4 regions of the Paenibacillus sp. JT31N17 genome follow, and region 3 is predicted to be linked to each of the others. Evidence: riboswitches for the same ligand, from Rfam matches in the RefSeq annotation. Region 3 holds a riboswitch; each other region holds the start of a gene.
The links. A riboswitch is a leader RNA that binds a small molecule or an ion and turns the genes downstream of it on or off. The one in region 3 is predicted to bind cyclic di-AMP.

Region 1 (4,378 bases), on a different contig from region 3:
CATTGAAGCGTTGAGGGAGGAGCCGCAATAAGCGGTCTCGTCCTTTTTTTCTTGTCATGCAGGTAGCGCAGTCCCCATGCGATGGGAATAGGCAGCAGGATGTAGACGATGCCCATGATGATATTGCCCGGCGTTCCCGTGAAGATCAGGGAAATAGCCATCATGATGCTGTCGAATACGGCATGGGCGAATACGACCGTGAGAAAACCGTACCGCAGAAACATGAAGCTGAAGATAAGCCCGATAACGGTCAATTCAAGCAGCCGTGTGGTGGAAGGGAAAATGGGATATGTAACATGGCCAAGCGCCCATATAATAGTGGGAATAAGCGAAGCGACGAACGTATTGTTGAACCATTTTTTGAAAAGGCCGATTCCGAAAAAACGGTACAAAGCCTCCTCCGAAATGGCGGCGCACCAGGCCAGCATGGGGAAGATCCACAAAATGCCCAGGTTGTATGGAGACTGCGTGACATCCGAGGTTGACCATGCGCCGGTAACATTCACCAGCACGATGAAGATGACGGTCTGCAGTCCCAGCAGCAGGAAAGCAATCAGATAACCGAGCCACATGCTGCGCCATACATGATCGCCATAACCCTCCTCTCCCATTCGCGGCCACATCCGTTTGCCCATTGAGTTCCACAGGGCGTCGCCGCCGACAAGGGAGAAATAAACGGCAATGCCCATCACAATCGTGACGACACAGGTAATGCCGACATTAATGGCCGCGTAGGCCATCGCATTAGGGTCCTCGCCGGCACTCGCCAGCAGACCGTCCATGAGATTGAAGTCATTCGCCAAATACATGACGAGGAACAGCAGAGTCAGTACAATACCGCGTGTAAACGAGGAATGCTTGCGGTAAAGCGCGGCATAGACGATTGCAATGACGAACAGGACAAAGGAAAGCAGAATGCTGCCGAGGAGGGACAGGAAAGAAGCAAGCTTCTGCTGGGCCTGGACATAGCTCGAATAACTGGCCGGAACCGTGAAGCCGGGCTTGTATTCGGCAATGATGAGCGTTCCATCGCTTGTTTTCTCTGTTCTCATCGCAAGCATCAGCTGCGATTCTCCGATCGTATAGCCGTTAACCTTGTACGAGATCCTGCCTGTTTCCGGGTCTGCCTTGGTCATGCTTAGTTCATTCGCTTTAAATCCTTGGGAGACGGCATATTTCATAGCAGCGTCGCTTATCTGGGTCGCTTGCGGGATAGTGGTATGGATCTCCTTGTATTGGTTCCAGCCGACAACCTTGGCTTCCTGCATATGCACATAAATAAAAATCTGGCTGCCGTCAGGCATCGCCGCCGTGACCTGGAATGTGTCGGTGGGGAAGCGGCTGTCATATTTCTTGTCGTAGGTCTCGGTCTGCTTTTCCTTGGACAGATAACCGTAAAGCATCGAATCGGATTGGTGAACCGCATGGATGCTCTCCGGCAGCTGCTTGAATTGCTGCAGGGCAAAATCCTCAGCAATCTGCTCGGCTTTGCTTTTGGCGATTACCTTCTTGCTGCCCGAGTCAAAAAAAGACTCCGAGGTTTGCGGTACAACTTGTACGAGCAAATAAATAACAATGCCAATGACGCCTAACCATGCATAGAATTTCCAGTTGGGCCGCAGCTGATAAACATTCATGTTTGCACCTCTAATCTCAATATACAAGCAGTAAACCGCATACATCTACCTTATCATAGTTGTCTCGATAATTTCCATGCGAATGCTCGCAAATACGTTTTGTGGTCGAGTTAAATGGACAATAATGAACAGGATGTGCCGATTTGGGCCCGAGGGTCGTCTTTTTTGCCTGAAAACGGTTCCTTTCCTCCTTAATTGTCGTTTGTTTTTTCCAGAACAATGCAATTATAATGTGTATCAATTGCATATGAAAAGCCGAATTTCGAAATGAAAACGGGGGAACCATACAGCTGTCTTGAACGGGTCGCTTAAGCTTATGCGATTTCATTAAAGGACAGCACGGGGTGAATTTCAACAAGCAGCGTAATTTTGAACTGCTTGTGAATAGGGCAGCTGTTCAAGCCCGAATCCGTCAGCTAACCTCGCAGGCTTCGTGGAACAGGACTCAAACGCATTGGCACTTGGGCTTCCAGTGCTTTTTTTGTGCGCGCAAACAGCCAGGAGGGGTGGGACAAATCCTACGATGCTATCTTTTTTCAATATTTCCAAATGGTCGCCGCCCCGTATATTGGTAACGGGCTTTGCGCTCATTATTTTGCTTGGAGGCTTGCTGCTCTCCATGCCCTTTGCCTCGCGGGATGGCTTACCGACGCCATTTATCGACGCGGTATTTACAGCAACAACGGCAACGTGCGTGACGGGGCTCGTGACTGTGGATACAGGCAGCCACTATTCGGTTCCCGGCCAAATCATTATTATGATGCTGATTCAGCTTGGCGGTCTCGGCTTTATGACCATGGCCACTTTGTTTGCTCTTGTTCTGCGCAAGCGCATATCCCTGAAGGAACGGCTCATTCTGCAGGAGGCGATGAACCAGACCAGCATGGAAGGCATTGTGCGTCTCATACGCAAAGTGATTTTGTACTCGTTGACCATTGAGCTCGTTGGCGCTGTCCTTTTTGCCATCCGCTGGTCGTTTGATATGCCGCTTGGCAAGGCAGTTTATTTTGGCATTTTTCACGCGATTTCATTCTTTAATAATGCGGGCATCGATTTATTCGGCCAGTTCGGGGTTCCGTATGTAAGCCTTACGGAGTATGTTAATGATCCTTTGGTCAATATCGTGACGATGCTGCTGATCATAACAGGCGGGATCGGTTTTATTGTTATCTCGGATCTCGTAGAATATCGCAATAATAAGAAACTTTCGCTTCATTCCAAAGTAGTACTGTCTATGACCGGCTTTTTGATTGTATTCGGAACGGTTGTTGTTTTTATATTCGAGTTCACCAATGCCAGGACACTCGGTTCCCTTCATTGGGGCGGCAAAATATTGGCTTCCTTCTTCCAGTCGGTTACTCCGCGTACAGCTGGCGCCAATACGCTTGACCTTGCCTCACTCAGGCAGGCCACACAGTTCCTGACCATTATCCTGATGTTCATCGGCGCTTCGCCGGGTTCTACAGGAGGCGGAATCAAGACCACAACCTTCACGACTCTAATCGGTGCGGTTATTGCCATGATCCGGGGCAGGGAAGATATTGTGCTGTTTCGCTACCGTCTTGCCCGTGAGCGCATTTTCAAAGCATTGACCATTACCTTGTTATCGCTTTCCCTTGTCATTGTCGTCACCATGGTGCTCTCCACGACTGAGGATCAGGCCTTCTTGAAAATCCTGTTCGAGACTACCTCAGCCTTCGGGACAGTAGGCTTGACGCTTGGCATTACACCGGAGCTCTCCACGGTCGGCAAGATTATTATCTGCTTGACCATGTTTGCCGGCAGGCTGGGTCCTCTGACACTCGCCTATGCGCTTGGGCCGCGTTCGGAGAAAGAATTATATCGTCATCCGGAAGGCAAAATTATTATTGGATAGGGGAAATTATTACACGATGAAGAATCATCAGTTCGTCATTATCGGACTTGGCCGCTTCGGTTCAAGTTTGGCCAGGGAATTAGTGGAGCTTGGATATGAAGTGCTCGGCATTGATAAGGACGAGGAAGCCGTTCAGGATATGAGTCAGCATCTGACGCATACCGTCGTGGCGGAATCAACGGACGAGGAAGTGCTGCGGTCGCTTGGCGTACGCAATTTTGACTGTGGTGTTGTCGCTATCGGCGATGATATTCAAGCGAGCATTCTGACGACTATTTTGCTTAAGGACCTGGGCGTGAAGAAGGTCGTGGCCAAGGCGATGAGCGAGCTGCATGGTCGGGTGCTGGAGAAAATCGGGGTGGACCGCGTAGTCTATCCGGAGCGGGATATGGGCATTCGTGTCGCGCATCAGCTGGTGTCGCCTAATCTGCTTGATTATATTGAATTGTCAAAGGATTATACGATTGCCGAGCTGGCGGTGCCAAAATGTCTTAACGGCGTATCCCTGCAGGATCTTAATCCCAGAGCTAAATTCGGCTGCAGCATTGTTGCAATCAATAAGCCCAGAGGAATCATTATTGCTCCTACTGCAACCGATGTGCTCGCTGAGAAGGATGTCATGGTTGTCATCGGGACCAACCAACAGATTGAACAATTCGAGGAGTCCGTTACCCGTTAGGGGAAATCAGCGACTGCTTCATTATGAAACGGGCGTGAAAGCGGCAAATGGAGACATCAACTACAGAAACAATTCATCACTTGTTTTTACTGCTGCTCACGATTGTGACGGCTGGCATGATCGCAGGAACGCTGGCATCCAGACTGCGGCTACCGGATGTTGCCATGTATATAATCGTGGGAATGG
Region 2 (4,378 bases), on a different contig from region 3:
ATATAATAACTCCGCGGCGCTGCTGTGCGAGCTCCACCCTGCGCAAAACATCCGCGCCGATGGCTGAACCGCCTGTCTCGATCGTTTCCGCTTCAACTGCCCGCTTGATGGCCACGGTATCGTCTTTGCCCTCAACTACGATTATTTCCTTAATCATGCCGTCCATCCATTCCCTTCAGACAAACATACAAAAGAAGAGGCAATCGCCTCTCCTTATAATGGCATATTTATGTTTAAAATACGATATGAATGAGGTAAACCCTTATTAAAGGAGTTAAGTCCCAAGGTTAAATTGCCTCCGGCTTATTCGGCCCGAGCACATAAACCGTGTATCCTCGTTTGAGACCAAACTTCTCAGCATAAGACTCACTTTCAAAATAAACATCGATTTTTTTGCCTTTGATGGCACTGCCCGTATCTTCCGCTCTGCGGAAACCGATACCCTCAATGTAGACCCACCAGCCGATAGGAATAACCTTCGGGTCAACCGCGATAGTTCTGCCCTCTTGAACCGTCGCACCTGATGCCGTTATCCCATATTGCGGATGACTTTTTGACTTGCCCGTTGATGAAACGCCCGCAGCATATGCAGTCAGCGTTACATTCTTCAATATCTGTTTAGGCTTCAGCTTGTCGCCCCGCTTGGTCGTTACTGTAGAAGAGCCCGCCTTCGCTGAGAGCGTAACTACATTCGTTTCCGGCTTCTTGGTACCCACCGCCACCACTTTATCGACCGACTCCGCTTTCGTCAGCTTGGTAACCATAGTCTGGGACACAAGCACCCCGTCCGCATATACGTTCTCAAACTGTTTGACTACTTTGCCTTCATTGCCGTTCTGAACAAGCTTCTGTTTGCCCTGCTCAAGCTTGGGGTCTTCCTTCTTCACGACCGAAAAGGGAACCGTATAAGCCTTCTCCGAAATTTTCTTCTCGATCCGTGTGACCGTGACACTCATGTTGGACTTTACTCTGTCCTCCATGGCAGGCCAAACCTTATCTTGATTGCGTATCAGTATGTCCGCTTGATCGATCACTGCCTTAACCGTTCTTTCTGTCGTGTACAACGTTCTTACCTTGCCGTCTGCCTTCACATGGACCGGTACCGCTTGGTCAATGACGATGCGGTCGCCGTCCTTTATTCCCCCGTTAAGAGGTAAGGACACCTTGTCATACTGCCCTATCGTGATGGCTTGTTCATCCAGTAGGCGTTGAAGGACCCATTGTTTTGTCGAAACAATGGTTTCTTGTCCGTTCACTACTACGGAGACGTGCTTGTCAGCCGTTCCGTACAACAACACCAGAAACATGAAAGTCATAGCGATTGAGATCAGAGCGCTCAGTAATATTAAACGCACGTTCTCATGCTTCCATCGCAATGCGAAAGACATGCTGGATGATCGTTTACCATGGGTATCCTTAAGCTGGAGTGCGCCCACTTCTTCGGTCCTCCTTCATAGCCCCGCCGCCTAGTTACATGATTGCCTTTGACGGTTCTATTGTTTTTGTTGGCGTGATTGCACGCCACTCCTCATTCCAACCTCGACCTCCATGGTAAACCCTATGTCGTCTTTTTACGCAATATTCAAAATAAAAGAAGCCGACGACGACAGAGGATCTGTTTCGTGGCTTCCCAGATGACGACGGGACATGGATTAAATGCACGAGGTTGATCTCTCTTATAACACTATTACGCTGGCGAGGTTAGCTGTCGGATTCGGGCGAGAGAGTCGCCCTATTCATGGCTGGCATGTCTACCACATGCTTCCATAAAATTCACCCCAAGAAGAATTCAACATTTACTGCCCTTCGTCCGATACGAAGTGTATCAATGTTTGGTTCCCCCGCTCTCCGACTTCGGAGATTAAGCGATATTTTGGAAAAGGAATGCAAGTTTTGAAGCTCTGAGATGAATGATACCGCCTTTTGCTGCTCATTGTAAAGAAGAGATTAATCGCGATTTTAACGAATTTTAAGGAAAATCACGTGAAAAACTGCCAATTTACTGACTCAAAATTAGTTTTTTCACTCGAAATGTCTTGATTGCTACCTCTTATAGCCCTTTTTCTTTAAAAGCAAAACAATTCTGAGCATTCTCTGTCGTAATTTTTGAGATTTCTTCTACAGATTTCCCTCTAATTTCGGCAACCGTTTCTGCTACAAGACGGACAAAAGCGGACTCGTTTCGTTTCCCCCGGTAGGGGTGGGGAGCTAAATAAGGAGCATCGGTCTCGATCAAAATACGGTCAAGCGGCACCTGTGCCAGCACCTCTTTGGGAACACGCGCGTTCTTGAATGTGAGCGGTCCGCCGAACGAAATATAGAAATTCATGTCGAGGCATTGTTTCGCCGTCTCCCAGCTGCCTGAGAAGCAGTGCATGACCCCGCCCACATCTTTGGCATTCTCCTCTTTCAGTATATGAAGCACGTCCTCATGTGCCTCCCGGTTATGAATTGAAATAGGCATCTTCTTCTGCCGCGCAAGCTGGATCTGCTCCCGGAAAACACGCTGCTGAACGTCCTTCGGAGACGTATCCCAGTGATAATCCAAGCCTATTTCGCCGATCCCCACAACTTTGGGATGATCGCAAAGCGATGCAATCCAGTCCAGGTCTCCGGGCAGCATATGAATGCTTTCAACAGGGTGCCAGCCCACAATCGCATAGATAAAATCATATTGCTCCGCCAGAGCCATTGTCGTGGGAATGGTCTCCCGGTCAAAGCCGATATTTATAATTCTCGAGATCCCGGCAGCACGGGCCCGTTCGATCACTTCCGCGCGGTCCTCGTCGAATTGTTTCGAATCCAGATGGGTATGTGTGTCGATTAACATAAGCAAGTTGATCTCCCTTCTATAATAAGAGCCCGAATCGTTCGCGGATATGAGGCGACAACAGATGGGCCGATTCAAGTAAAGGCTCCTCGGGGTAATACAGATGATATTTGCCCTGATGAATTCCGGTAATCGAGCGGATGATATCCGACTTTCTGGAGATTTCAGACAAGCGGTCATCCTGCCCCAGAAGCAGAATCGGCGGACGTTCATCCTTGTCCATGAAATCATGACCCAGACGGTATACATCATACGGCATATCGTAGGGAAAGTCGATTTCCAGATGATAGTCCGGATTGAGACCGATCGATTGAAATTGTTCACGAATTTCCTGCCAAAGCTTTTCATCGGCATTGTCCATGGTTATGTATTTATATAGTTTTCGGTTCAGGAATCGGGTGCATAATTCTGCCAGCAGAGAATCCTCCTCCTTCAACCACTGCGTAAAGGCTGTTTGAGCCATGGCTTCGTCCAGCAGGAGATAGTTCTCCACATCAAGCGTACCTTCCATCAGATGCCGGAGCGGTTCGATCATCCATGAGAAAGCATACCCGCCCCCATAAAGCTCGCGTGCTCTGCGAAATATTTGTCGAAGTATAATTTCGGAGCTCCGGGTGACCGGGTGAAAATAAACCTGCCAATACATTTGGTAGCGGGACATCAGATAATCCTCAACGGCATGCATTCCGCTCTCTTTTACAACAATTCGTCCCTGATACGGCCTTAGAACGCGAAGAATGCGTTCCAGATCGAAGGTTCCGTAATTGACGCCTGTATAGTATGCATCGCGCAGCAGGTAATCCATACGGTCCGCGTCCATCTGGCTGGATATGAGGCTGACCACAATCGGCTGATTATACGTTTTGCAGATTACAGCCGCCACCCTTTCCGGCAGGGAGGGGTCGCAGTCGCGGAGGACCTGGTTAATTTCAGTATTTTCCAGTAAAATACGGCATGTCCATTCCTCATGATCAGTATCAAACACCTGCTCAATTGAATGCGAGAAGGGACCATGACCCACATCGTGCAGCAAGGCGGCGCATAACGTCACAAGCCTCTCTTCCCTGGGCCAATCCGTATAACCCCCCCGTTCAAATTGAGAAATGATTTTTCTGGTTATTTCATAAACGCCCAGTGAGTGCGAGAAGCGGCTGTGCTCCGCCCCGTGAAAGGTCAAATAAGATGTACCGAGCTGACGAATTCGCCGCAGACGCTGAAATTCCCTCGTATTAATGAGATTCCATATCGTCTCATCCTGCACATAAATATATTTATGAACCGGATCTTTAAATACTTTCTCCTCGGCTAGCGAATGATGTCTAGGATTCATCTTTTTCCCCTCCGATGTTCAATTATTCGACATAATTTCTTTTTAATGTGTCGAATTGTGTCGTAAACGCATTACCAAATAGTCAGTATCGTTGTATGATTTATGTAAGGCTATACACCCTATCCTTATGGATAAAACGGAGAAAAACGGCGTATTTGCAAGCAGAATCAAGGTTGACTATTATGGGAAACGTTGGTATTATAAAAACAAGAATTAAT
Region 3 (4,378 bases):
TAAAAAGCTGTAGACGCTATCGTAAGCTCTGAATGAAGTGACGACATTAACCGCCTTGCCCCCGTATATTTCCCAGGTTCCTTTGCTTGCCATTTCTCCCGTCCAATAAGCGTTTGGCGCGCCGCTGCCCACCTTGTAGCCGCCCAGGTTGTTCCAGCTGTTAAGGTTTCCTTCCGTTTCCAGCCAGCTTTGGGCAAGACGCACCGAGGGCAATAGCGGCGATTCTTCCCGCCTGACCTGGAGAACGACAGGAGCCAGGAGTGCGAAGAAATCCGCTTTTGTATATCTCATCGTGAAATTTTCTCCTTGTGATAAGCTTGTCACGCTTGTCATACTGTTTCGTATTCAAACACACCTACTTTAATCGCGGCATGTGTGGACATCATGTACTCTTCATTTTCCGGACTGTACAAGTCTGTCAGAGTAAACTTGCGAGTTTCATTCTACCCGTCCGCCATACTCAAGTCTGTACTCAAAAAAATGAGTATTTATTTCATCCGGAATATGTGCTGATCGGCTGATGGCTGCAGCAGGATCTATGGAATTCTAATGGGAATTTTCGGAAAATCATGCTACCATGAAGGAAAACCCGCCGCTTAGGGTGGATTGACGGGTAGGAAAATAAAATATGATCTATTCGGCCATTATTGATCTTTTACTCGCAGCCATGATTTATTTCTACGGCCGCAAACACGAAGCGACCAAATGGGCGGTATTATTTCTATTTTTCGCTGGGCTTGGCAGTTTTTCGGATGTCGCTCAGGCACCTGTATGGCACAGTCTCTTCTTCTTCATCCTCCAGGCCTGCACCCCTTACGGCTTCATCATGTTCTCGATCGTTTATTCCGAAACCGCGATTCCCCGCGTCAAAAACATACTCACCTACGCGCTTGCGCTACCGATTATCATGACGCTGCTTATTACGCCGATGAGACCCGATATCCGGATGGATTTTCTCCTCCTGCTCTTCTGGGCGGTTCCCTATTATCTGGCCGGATGTTTTCTCATTATCTACGCCTATCTGAAAGAAAAGAACCCGCTTAAAAGAAGAAACCGTCTCATAACCGTCTGTTTTGTTGTTCCTCCCGTCATTATGATTGTTGTGGTCAATCACTTCGAAAGAGCTGTGAATACGTTTGGCAGCTACCGGTATATCAGTTATTTCGTCGTCATCGCTTTTGCCGTATTTATTGTGTCTGCGATCCGGTTCGGCGTGCTTGGCGTAAGAATCAAATTTGAAAAGCAGCTTCACGATCAGACGATAAAGGGAATTGCATCGGGGGCGGCCATGCTTAACCATGCCATGAAAAATCACATCACAAACATTGATATGCTGACAGGCCGTTTGAAAGAGCATGTACAGAACCGGCTGCATGAACAGGCGGACGAGGATATTGCGGTTATTCAAGCGGAGACGAGACAGATGATGCATATGGTGAAACGCATCAAGAAACATATAGAAGATATCGAAATTGTCGAAGGACCTGCAAGCTTGTCCGACATTGTCGCCCAGGCGCTGCTATCCAACCGTTATTTGCTTGAGCATAAAAGGATTTCCGTACTGACGGACTATTCTTTGCCCTGCAATTTGATTTGCGACAAGCTCCACCTTCAGGAGGTATTCGCCAATCTGATCCGCAATGCTGTTGAAGCGGTGGAAATGGACAATGGCATGCTGGCAATAAGAATACATGAGAGCAAGAAAGACTTCCTGGTTGATTTCTCCAACAATGGCAGGGGAATTGACAAGGAGACCCGCGCGCAGCTTTTCGAGCCGTTTTTCTCCACCAAGCACCATGAGGATAATTTTGGGCTGGGTCTGACTTATTGCTACCTGATCATGCAAAAGCACGGCGGAAGCATTGATGTGTCAAGTCAGCAGGCAGGAGCTACTTTTTCCATTCATTTGCCGAAGACACGCCGGGCATAAATAAATGAAAATGAAGAATAACGATTTGATTCAATGTCATTTGGCGCGGTTAATATTGTTACATGACCCCCCATTGATATAGTTTCATTTGGTCCGCGAAAGCTGCGGGCCACTTTTTTTGTTCACTTACTGACACAATCGGCCATTCCAGTGCGCGCTCACCCGGCTCATCTTGTTGGGGAAACTGAATCCTGACGCAGATAGAAGAGCGATTATGAACAGTTTCATCGATTGATTCCGTTTCCATGTACGAAATAGGGTCAAAAACCCGCAAATACCCGCCAAAATTGAATTTTACTTTAAAGGGTGGAAGGCGTATTATTTCTCTCAACAACTTCATACTCGTATGAAAACGCTGAATTCCCGCTAGGGAAACGGGGGAACCAATTAGAAACCATTCTATGGTTTCACGGGGTTAATCCTACTATTTGCTTGGCAAATACAGGGACGGGCACTCTCAAGCCCGAATCCGGCAGCTAACCTCGTAAGCGCATTGAGAGAGAACCGCACTCAAATCCGCCCGCAGCCCATATGTGCTGCCAAGCAGCCTGGGAGTAGAGATTCTCTGCTTTTCGGGCTTTTTTTTGCCTAAATTTGTTAAAGAACAAGGAGAGCGGTCAATATGATCGTATTATCAGATTCCCTGCCCCGTCTGAATGTCCGGCTTCAGCAAAAAATTTGTTTTATGGAGATGTTTCTGTATGACAGCATAACTGTCGCGAAGGCCGTACCGCCGGGAGCTGAGGCTCGCGGAACCGGTATTATTTTGCTCAATTTGACCAGCAGTGGCATATCCGGCTGGAGCGGATGCCCCGTTCCGGATGCACAGCAGCGATTCGATATTCTTCAATGGTCATCCGAATTTTTGCAAATGAAGGGTTTGTCTGTTGGCGAATGCCTTTACCATGTCCAGACGAAATGCGGCTCATGGAGCAAGGAGAGAAGAGAGCTTGCCGAATCTGCACTGCTTGCGCTTGAATTTAAGCTTGATCATCCCATTCATCTGAACACGGGCAAAAACAAGAAATGGGACCGTGCCGAGCTGTTTGATCGATCGCAATCATACTGTTATTATGCTTTGGACTAATCAGAGAAGGGAATGAGAACGGATGCTGGAACAGCTCTATCACGAAATTGAAAAAGCTTATATGGAATGCGAAGCGGAAATTTCGGAGATTCGTCCGGAGGAGATAGAAGTCAGAATCATCCGGAAATATCTTGTCATCCTGGCCAAATACGGCCCTGCTGCGGAAGATTCGGTTCCAGTTCTGGAGGGAGCGGGAATTTCCTTTCACCCTTTGAATGATCCGGAGCTCGAACAGTTCCATTCCCGGCTGAAATTGAAATTGGCGGAGCTGACGGAATGCCCCGTTCTCTCCATTCAATCGGATATAAGCGCCCACAAAGGGGAGAAAATGGAGCTGATTCTGTTTGGCTGCGATATTGAGAGCCTGTATATTCAGGATTGATTCTTTGGAAAACCACCTTGCGTCACCAAAAAAAACTTGCCGCATCATATCCAGCGAACGCCTATGGCACAAGCTGCATACAATGTATGACTTTTTACAGGCAAGAGAGGGTGATTCCAGGTGGAATTTCAGCTTGTCCCGCTGCATTGGGTTTACCTCGCCTTTATCGTCTTCATAATGGCTCTGCTCATCAAAAGGCGGGATACGACCTTAATTTGTGTGGTTGGTATTTTGGCGCTTGGTCTGCTGGCAACAGAAAGCCTCAGCGGATCAGTCAGCGGTATTTTCAACAGCTTTATCTATGCAACAAAAGAGCTGATCGGCACGATTTTTATTATTTCCATCATCGTCGCCATGAGCCGAATCTTGATTAAAACCGGCGTCAATGAGGTAATGGTAGCTCCACTTACGCGGTTCTTAAGGACGCCCGCTCTCGCCTATTGGGGCATCGGTTTGATTATGATGATTACGTCCTGGTTTTTCTGGCCTTCTCCCGGCGTTGCGCTTATCGGCGCTGTTCTGCTGCCGGTTGCCGTAAGAGTGGGGCTGCCGGCGCTCGGCGCGGCCATGGCCATGAACCTGTTCGGGCACGGGATTGCGCTTTCCGGAGATTATATTATTCAAGGCGCTCCGAAGCTGACTGCAGATGCAGCCGGGCTGCCGGTCTCGGAAGTAATGGAGGCGAGCATTCCCCTTGTAATCGTCATGGGTCTCGTCACAACGGTAACGGCATTCTGGATGATGCGGCGGGATATGAAGAAGGGAACGTGGAGAGACGGCCTTGTATCAGGGACAATCAGCGGGCACACGGCGAACCAGAGCGAAGGGCGCATCACCCTGCCTCACAAACAAAAGCAGCTGCTTGCCGTGCTGATTCCCGTGCTTTTCGCTATCGACGTGGCAGCCATGTTCATTCTGAATCTGCAGGGCGGGGACGCCACGGCGCTTGTAGGCGGCACTGCCGTGTTGATCCTGATCG
Region 4 (4,378 bases), on a different contig from region 3:
ATTCGTCACGAAGGCGCCCCGCAATCACGCTTCCATCGCATTTGACTCCGACTTGAAGGATGTATACAGCTTTGGCCGCAAGCAGCCGCTTAATCCGCTATCCGGCGGATTCGTCAAAGAGGATATGAAGGGCAAGCTGTTCGGCAAAGCGGTCTGTGCCGTCTACAGCTGTACGATCAGCCGCTCCGCTTATGAACGGATGCAGGCCTATATCCAAGCCATCGAAGCCAACAAGGAAAACTACAAATACAATCTGATCGGCCTGTTCGGCGTTATGCTGAATATGGAGTTCCAGCGCGAGAATGCTTACTTCTGCACCCAGTTTGTCGCCAAGGTGTTCGAGCATAGCGGACTTCCGATTGCCGACAAGCCGGCCTCGCTGGTCACTCCCGGCGATCTGGAAAATTCGGCAGCTCTGCAGCTGGAATTTCAGGGCGAGCTGGAGCGCTATATCCAGCGCCAATCTACTGCTAAGCAAGAGATGAAGACCGCCTGATGCTTGAGCTTTATTCTATTAACTGCATCGATATTCCAAAACAAATGCGCTTGGCAGGTTAGCCTACCGATTCAGATGATAGGGGACTGTCGTGATAACTACGTCCTTCTGGGCGAACAAATAAGCATGCAGCATCAAGCCTGTCTGGTTGTGAAGAATATACTGCCACCAGTGCCTGGTTATGAACTGGGGAATGAGAATGGTAATATGATCGGTTTCCGCGCTTTTCCACTCGACCGTATCAATGAATTTCATGAGCGGCCTGATCACGCTGCGATAGCTGGACCGGAGCACGATAAGACGGACGCCGGGATTCCATTCCTCCCATTTTTTCTCCATCCGTTCAATATCTTCATCATCAAATCCCACATAAACGGCGACCACATTCTCCGTCAGCGACTTGGCATAGCTCAGCGACTGCATGACAACGCGCGTTATGCCCGCTACCGGAACCACGATGGTGCTTCCTTTAATAACCGGTTTGTCCGCTTCCATGTTGATCCGCAATTGATCCGCCGTATTGCGGTAATGCTTGTTGATGCTCAGGAAGATCCAGATCACAACAGGCAGGAATAGAAAGACCATCCAGACATGCCCGAACTTGGTGAAGATAAAAATCAGCGTAATGACCAGAGTGGTGAGCATGCCAATTGTATTGATGACTAATTTTATGATCCAGTTGGCTGGCTTCAGCTTAATCCACCTCACCATCATCCCCAGCTGGGATAACGTAAAGGGAATAAAGACGCCTACCGCATACAGGGGAATCAGGCTCTCGGTATCGCCATGGAAAAGCACTACGAGCAAAGCTGACAAGATGCCCAAAATAATAATGCCATTGGAAAAGCCGAGACGGTCGCCGCGCACCATAAACACATTCGGCATATATTTATCTTTGGCCAGCATGAACGCCAGAAGAGGAAAGGCCGAGTAGGCTGTATTGGCTGCCAGAAACAGAATCAGGGCAGTGACACCCTGGATGATATAATAAATCACGCCTCTGCCAAAGGTGGAATCGGCGATCTGGGAGACCACGGTTTCCTTCGGATTCGGCGTAATGCCGTACCAGTAGGCGAGAAGGCTGATTCCCACAAACATGGCGCCCAGAATGGCGCCCATCATGATCAGTGTGGCGGCGGCATTGCGATTGGCCGGCTGCTTGAAGTTCGGTATGGCATTGGATACCGCCTCCACGCCGGTGAGCGCGGAACAGCCGGAGCTGAAGGCCTTCAGAAGCAGGAAGAGACTGATATTCGATACAGCGGCGCCGATTTCCGGAGGATGCGCATCAACGCCTCCGAGCGCGTACTTGATAATTCCCGAAATAATGAGGGCGAAAATCGCGAAGACAAACAAATAAACGGGCATGGCAAGCACGGATGCGGATTCCGTAATTCCGCGCAGGCTGATAATAGTCAAAAACAAAATCATGATGAGCGCAATCAGTACGCGATGATCATGCAGAGACGGAAAAGCCGATGTAATGGCATCAGTCCCGGCGGATGTGCTGACGGCGACAGTAAGAATGTAATCGACAAGCAGCGAGCCTCCGGCCAGCAGTCCGGTGCGGACGCCCAGATTGTCCTTGGCTACTACATAAGCCCCGCCTCCGGCGGGATAAGCGAAGATCGTTTGCCTGTATGACAAAATCAGAATCAGGAGAAGACCCAGCACAGCAAGCGAGATGGGGATGGAATACCATACCGCCGCGAAGCCCGCAGCCATCAGAACGATCAGAATTTGCTCCGTCCCGTAAGCGACTGAAGAGAGCGCATCCGAGGACAATACCGCAAGCGCTTTAAGTTTGCTCAGCTTTTCCCCTTCAATTTCCGCGCTTTTCATTGGACGTCCGATTAATAACCGTTTGAATCTGCCTACCACTGTGACTTCCCCTTTTAGCTGCATTTTGTTGTGAAGCAAATGATCCTATCACTAATTTCAAGCATAAAAAAAGCCGCAGAAAGTTAGGAGCTTTCCGCGGCTTTATCCACAAGAGAACATGGTTAAAACGCGATAATTCCTCTTCCGTACGCTTACGAGGTTAGCTGCCGGATTCGGGCGCGAGAGTCGCCCTACACCTTGGCTTGCGCCAGGTGATTCACCCCTGAGACCAGATCAACTGCATCTGCCTCCATGGTTCCCCCGTTTCTGTTTCAGAACTCAGCGATTAAGGATTTCTATGAAATTGAAACTCTTTTCCACGACTTGCCGCTTCACTTACTGAATATTACTCCTTCACTTATTTCTTGTACAGCAACGGAAACTGGAAAATATTTAAGCTCATTACCCTATATAGCGATATAAACGCTTACATAGATCCTATCCTCTTCCTATCAACCTTTTTCGCAGGATATCTTCATTTATGACCTATTATGTTTCCTGCCCGTTATTTTTGTCTGGCCATAAGCGATCTCAACAGCACAGCCGCGGATTTGAGCCTTGGCTTTTTTCTGTACTTCCGCACATCATCATAAGTCGCCAGGGCAACCTTGGCATCCCGCAGCGCATAAGCGAAATCATCACCCTGCATCAGCTTGTATTCCCATACCCGCTTCTCCCAGGATGGAACAAGGGCGCTCATATGCTCGTCCCCGGCTGCCGGATGAATATAAGTCTCGCAGATTCCCTCGGGAAGATCGTAGAGCTTTGACAGCATCATCTGCTTGAAGCTCTCATAGGTTTCTCCTTCTTCCACGCCATACGTATGGCTCAGCAGATAATCCGGTATCGGCACGCCGAGCGTATCCGCAAGATGGACCACCTTGCGCAGCGCCTGCTCCGCTCCCGGAATAGAGGCCAGAAACTTGTCCCGGGGATCGATCCAGCGGAACAGACGGAATGGCAGACCGCGCCGGGAGCACTGCCACAGCACCTGCGGCAGATAGCTTCTGCCTGTCGCCAGGCCATAGAGACTTCCCATATGATTATCCGCATGGGAGACCGTCAGACCCGCCTGCTTCACCGCCTGGAATTGTGCCTGCATTTCCCGTACAACCGCCTTCGGATCGGACTGCCGCTCGAAGGCTTCGATGGTGGCGTGCATGCGCCCGTCCGGGCCCTCCAGCGACGGATCGCCGGTCAGGCTTTTCCAGGGCAAAGCGGCAATCTCGCTTGTTAGCGTCAGATGCAGCCCGATGTTCGCTGCCTTCTGCTTACGGCACCACGCTGCCGCCTGCTCAAAGGCCGAGGCAGGCGGCATAATCGTTGCCGATGATACCTTCCGCTCCTCCAGCAAATGCATAATAGCTTGATTGGCGGCCTCGCTCTGCCCAAAATCATCAGCATTCAAAATTAAATATTTCTCCATCTGCCGCACCTCCAACACTTTTTTAATCCTGACTTTCCGGAAATGGCTTCAGAAAAAACGAGAGAATCAAGGAAACGCTCAGTAAACAAAAGGGGACAACGCAGACCAGGACGCGAAAGGTCAAATCAGGATTCGGTCCGGGTTCGTCGCCGCTTACATAGCCAAAGAGCATGCCGATGGTCCAGAACGCCAAGGCCGAGATCAGACCGCTGGAGCGGGTGATGAATCCGCTGACGGCCGTATACACGCCTTCCCTGCGCTGGCCGGTTCTGGCTGTATCCAGATCGATGATACGGCTGTTCAGCACAGGCGGAGTAACCAGAAACCCTGCCAGTCCGAAGCCGACTATAATCCCGAATACAATTCCGCTGGCAAGTCCCTGCCCGAACCACAGCGGTATGACGGACAAGGCATATACAGCGAGAGAAACCCGCCAGCCGTTATGGGAACCAAGCTTGTTAACGATCCGGTACCAGACGACCACAAGTGGAATAACCGATACAAATATCGATGCCAACAGCAGGGAAACCTGGGATTCAGGAATGCGGAGCGTATATTTGGCGTAAAAAGGGATC

Region 1: another riboswitch for cyclic di-AMP. It lies ahead of AC0YOB_RS30245 (TrkH family potassium uptake protein); the one in region 3 lies ahead of AC0YOB_RS13995 (hypothetical protein).
Region 2: another riboswitch for cyclic di-AMP. It lies ahead of AC0YOB_RS36480 (3D domain-containing protein); the one in region 3 lies ahead of AC0YOB_RS13995 (hypothetical protein).
Region 4: another riboswitch for cyclic di-AMP. It lies ahead of AC0YOB_RS35250 (APC family permease); the one in region 3 lies ahead of AC0YOB_RS13995 (hypothetical protein).

The regions. Positions count from the first base shown of each region.
Region 1 covers NZ_JBWDNP010000014.1:124,319-128,696, reverse strand. The annotation lists gene AC0YOB_RS30250 (CPBP family intramembrane glutamic endopeptidase) at 1-1,637, opposite strand, end outside; gene uvrC (excinuclease ABC subunit UvrC) at 1-31, shown strand, start outside; cyclic di-AMP (ydaO/yuaA leader) riboswitch at 1,881-2,083, shown strand; gene AC0YOB_RS30245 (TrkH family potassium uptake protein) at 2,161-3,513, shown strand; gene AC0YOB_RS30240 (potassium channel family protein) at 3,530-4,192, shown strand; gene AC0YOB_RS30235 (cation:proton antiporter) at 4,240-4,378, shown strand, end outside.
Region 2 covers NZ_JBWDNP010000025.1:9,475-13,852, reverse strand. The annotation lists gene rnmV (ribonuclease M5) at 1-157, opposite strand, end outside; gene AC0YOB_RS36480 (3D domain-containing protein) at 288-1,436, opposite strand; cyclic di-AMP (ydaO/yuaA leader) riboswitch at 1,676-1,878, opposite strand; gene AC0YOB_RS36475 (TatD family hydrolase) at 2,051-2,830, opposite strand; gene AC0YOB_RS36470 (HD domain-containing protein) at 2,850-4,160, opposite strand.
Region 3 covers NZ_JBWDNP010000003.1:471,959-476,336, reverse strand. The annotation lists gene AC0YOB_RS14005 (hypothetical protein) at 1-291, opposite strand, end outside; gene AC0YOB_RS14010 (hypothetical protein) at 1-47, opposite strand, end outside; gene AC0YOB_RS14000 (sensor histidine kinase) at 629-1,930, shown strand; cyclic di-AMP (ydaO/yuaA leader) riboswitch at 2,274-2,437, shown strand; gene AC0YOB_RS13995 (hypothetical protein) at 2,553-3,017, shown strand; gene AC0YOB_RS13990 (hypothetical protein) at 3,040-3,399, shown strand; gene AC0YOB_RS13985 (hypothetical protein) at 3,577-4,378, shown strand, end outside.
Region 4 covers NZ_JBWDNP010000022.1:36,996-41,373, reverse strand. The annotation lists gene AC0YOB_RS35255 (hypothetical protein) at 1-496, shown strand, start outside; gene AC0YOB_RS35250 (APC family permease) at 560-2,377, opposite strand; cyclic di-AMP (ydaO/yuaA leader) riboswitch at 2,512-2,672, opposite strand; gene AC0YOB_RS35245 (polysaccharide deacetylase family protein) at 2,883-3,803, opposite strand; gene AC0YOB_RS35240 (MFS transporter) at 3,826-4,378, opposite strand, start outside.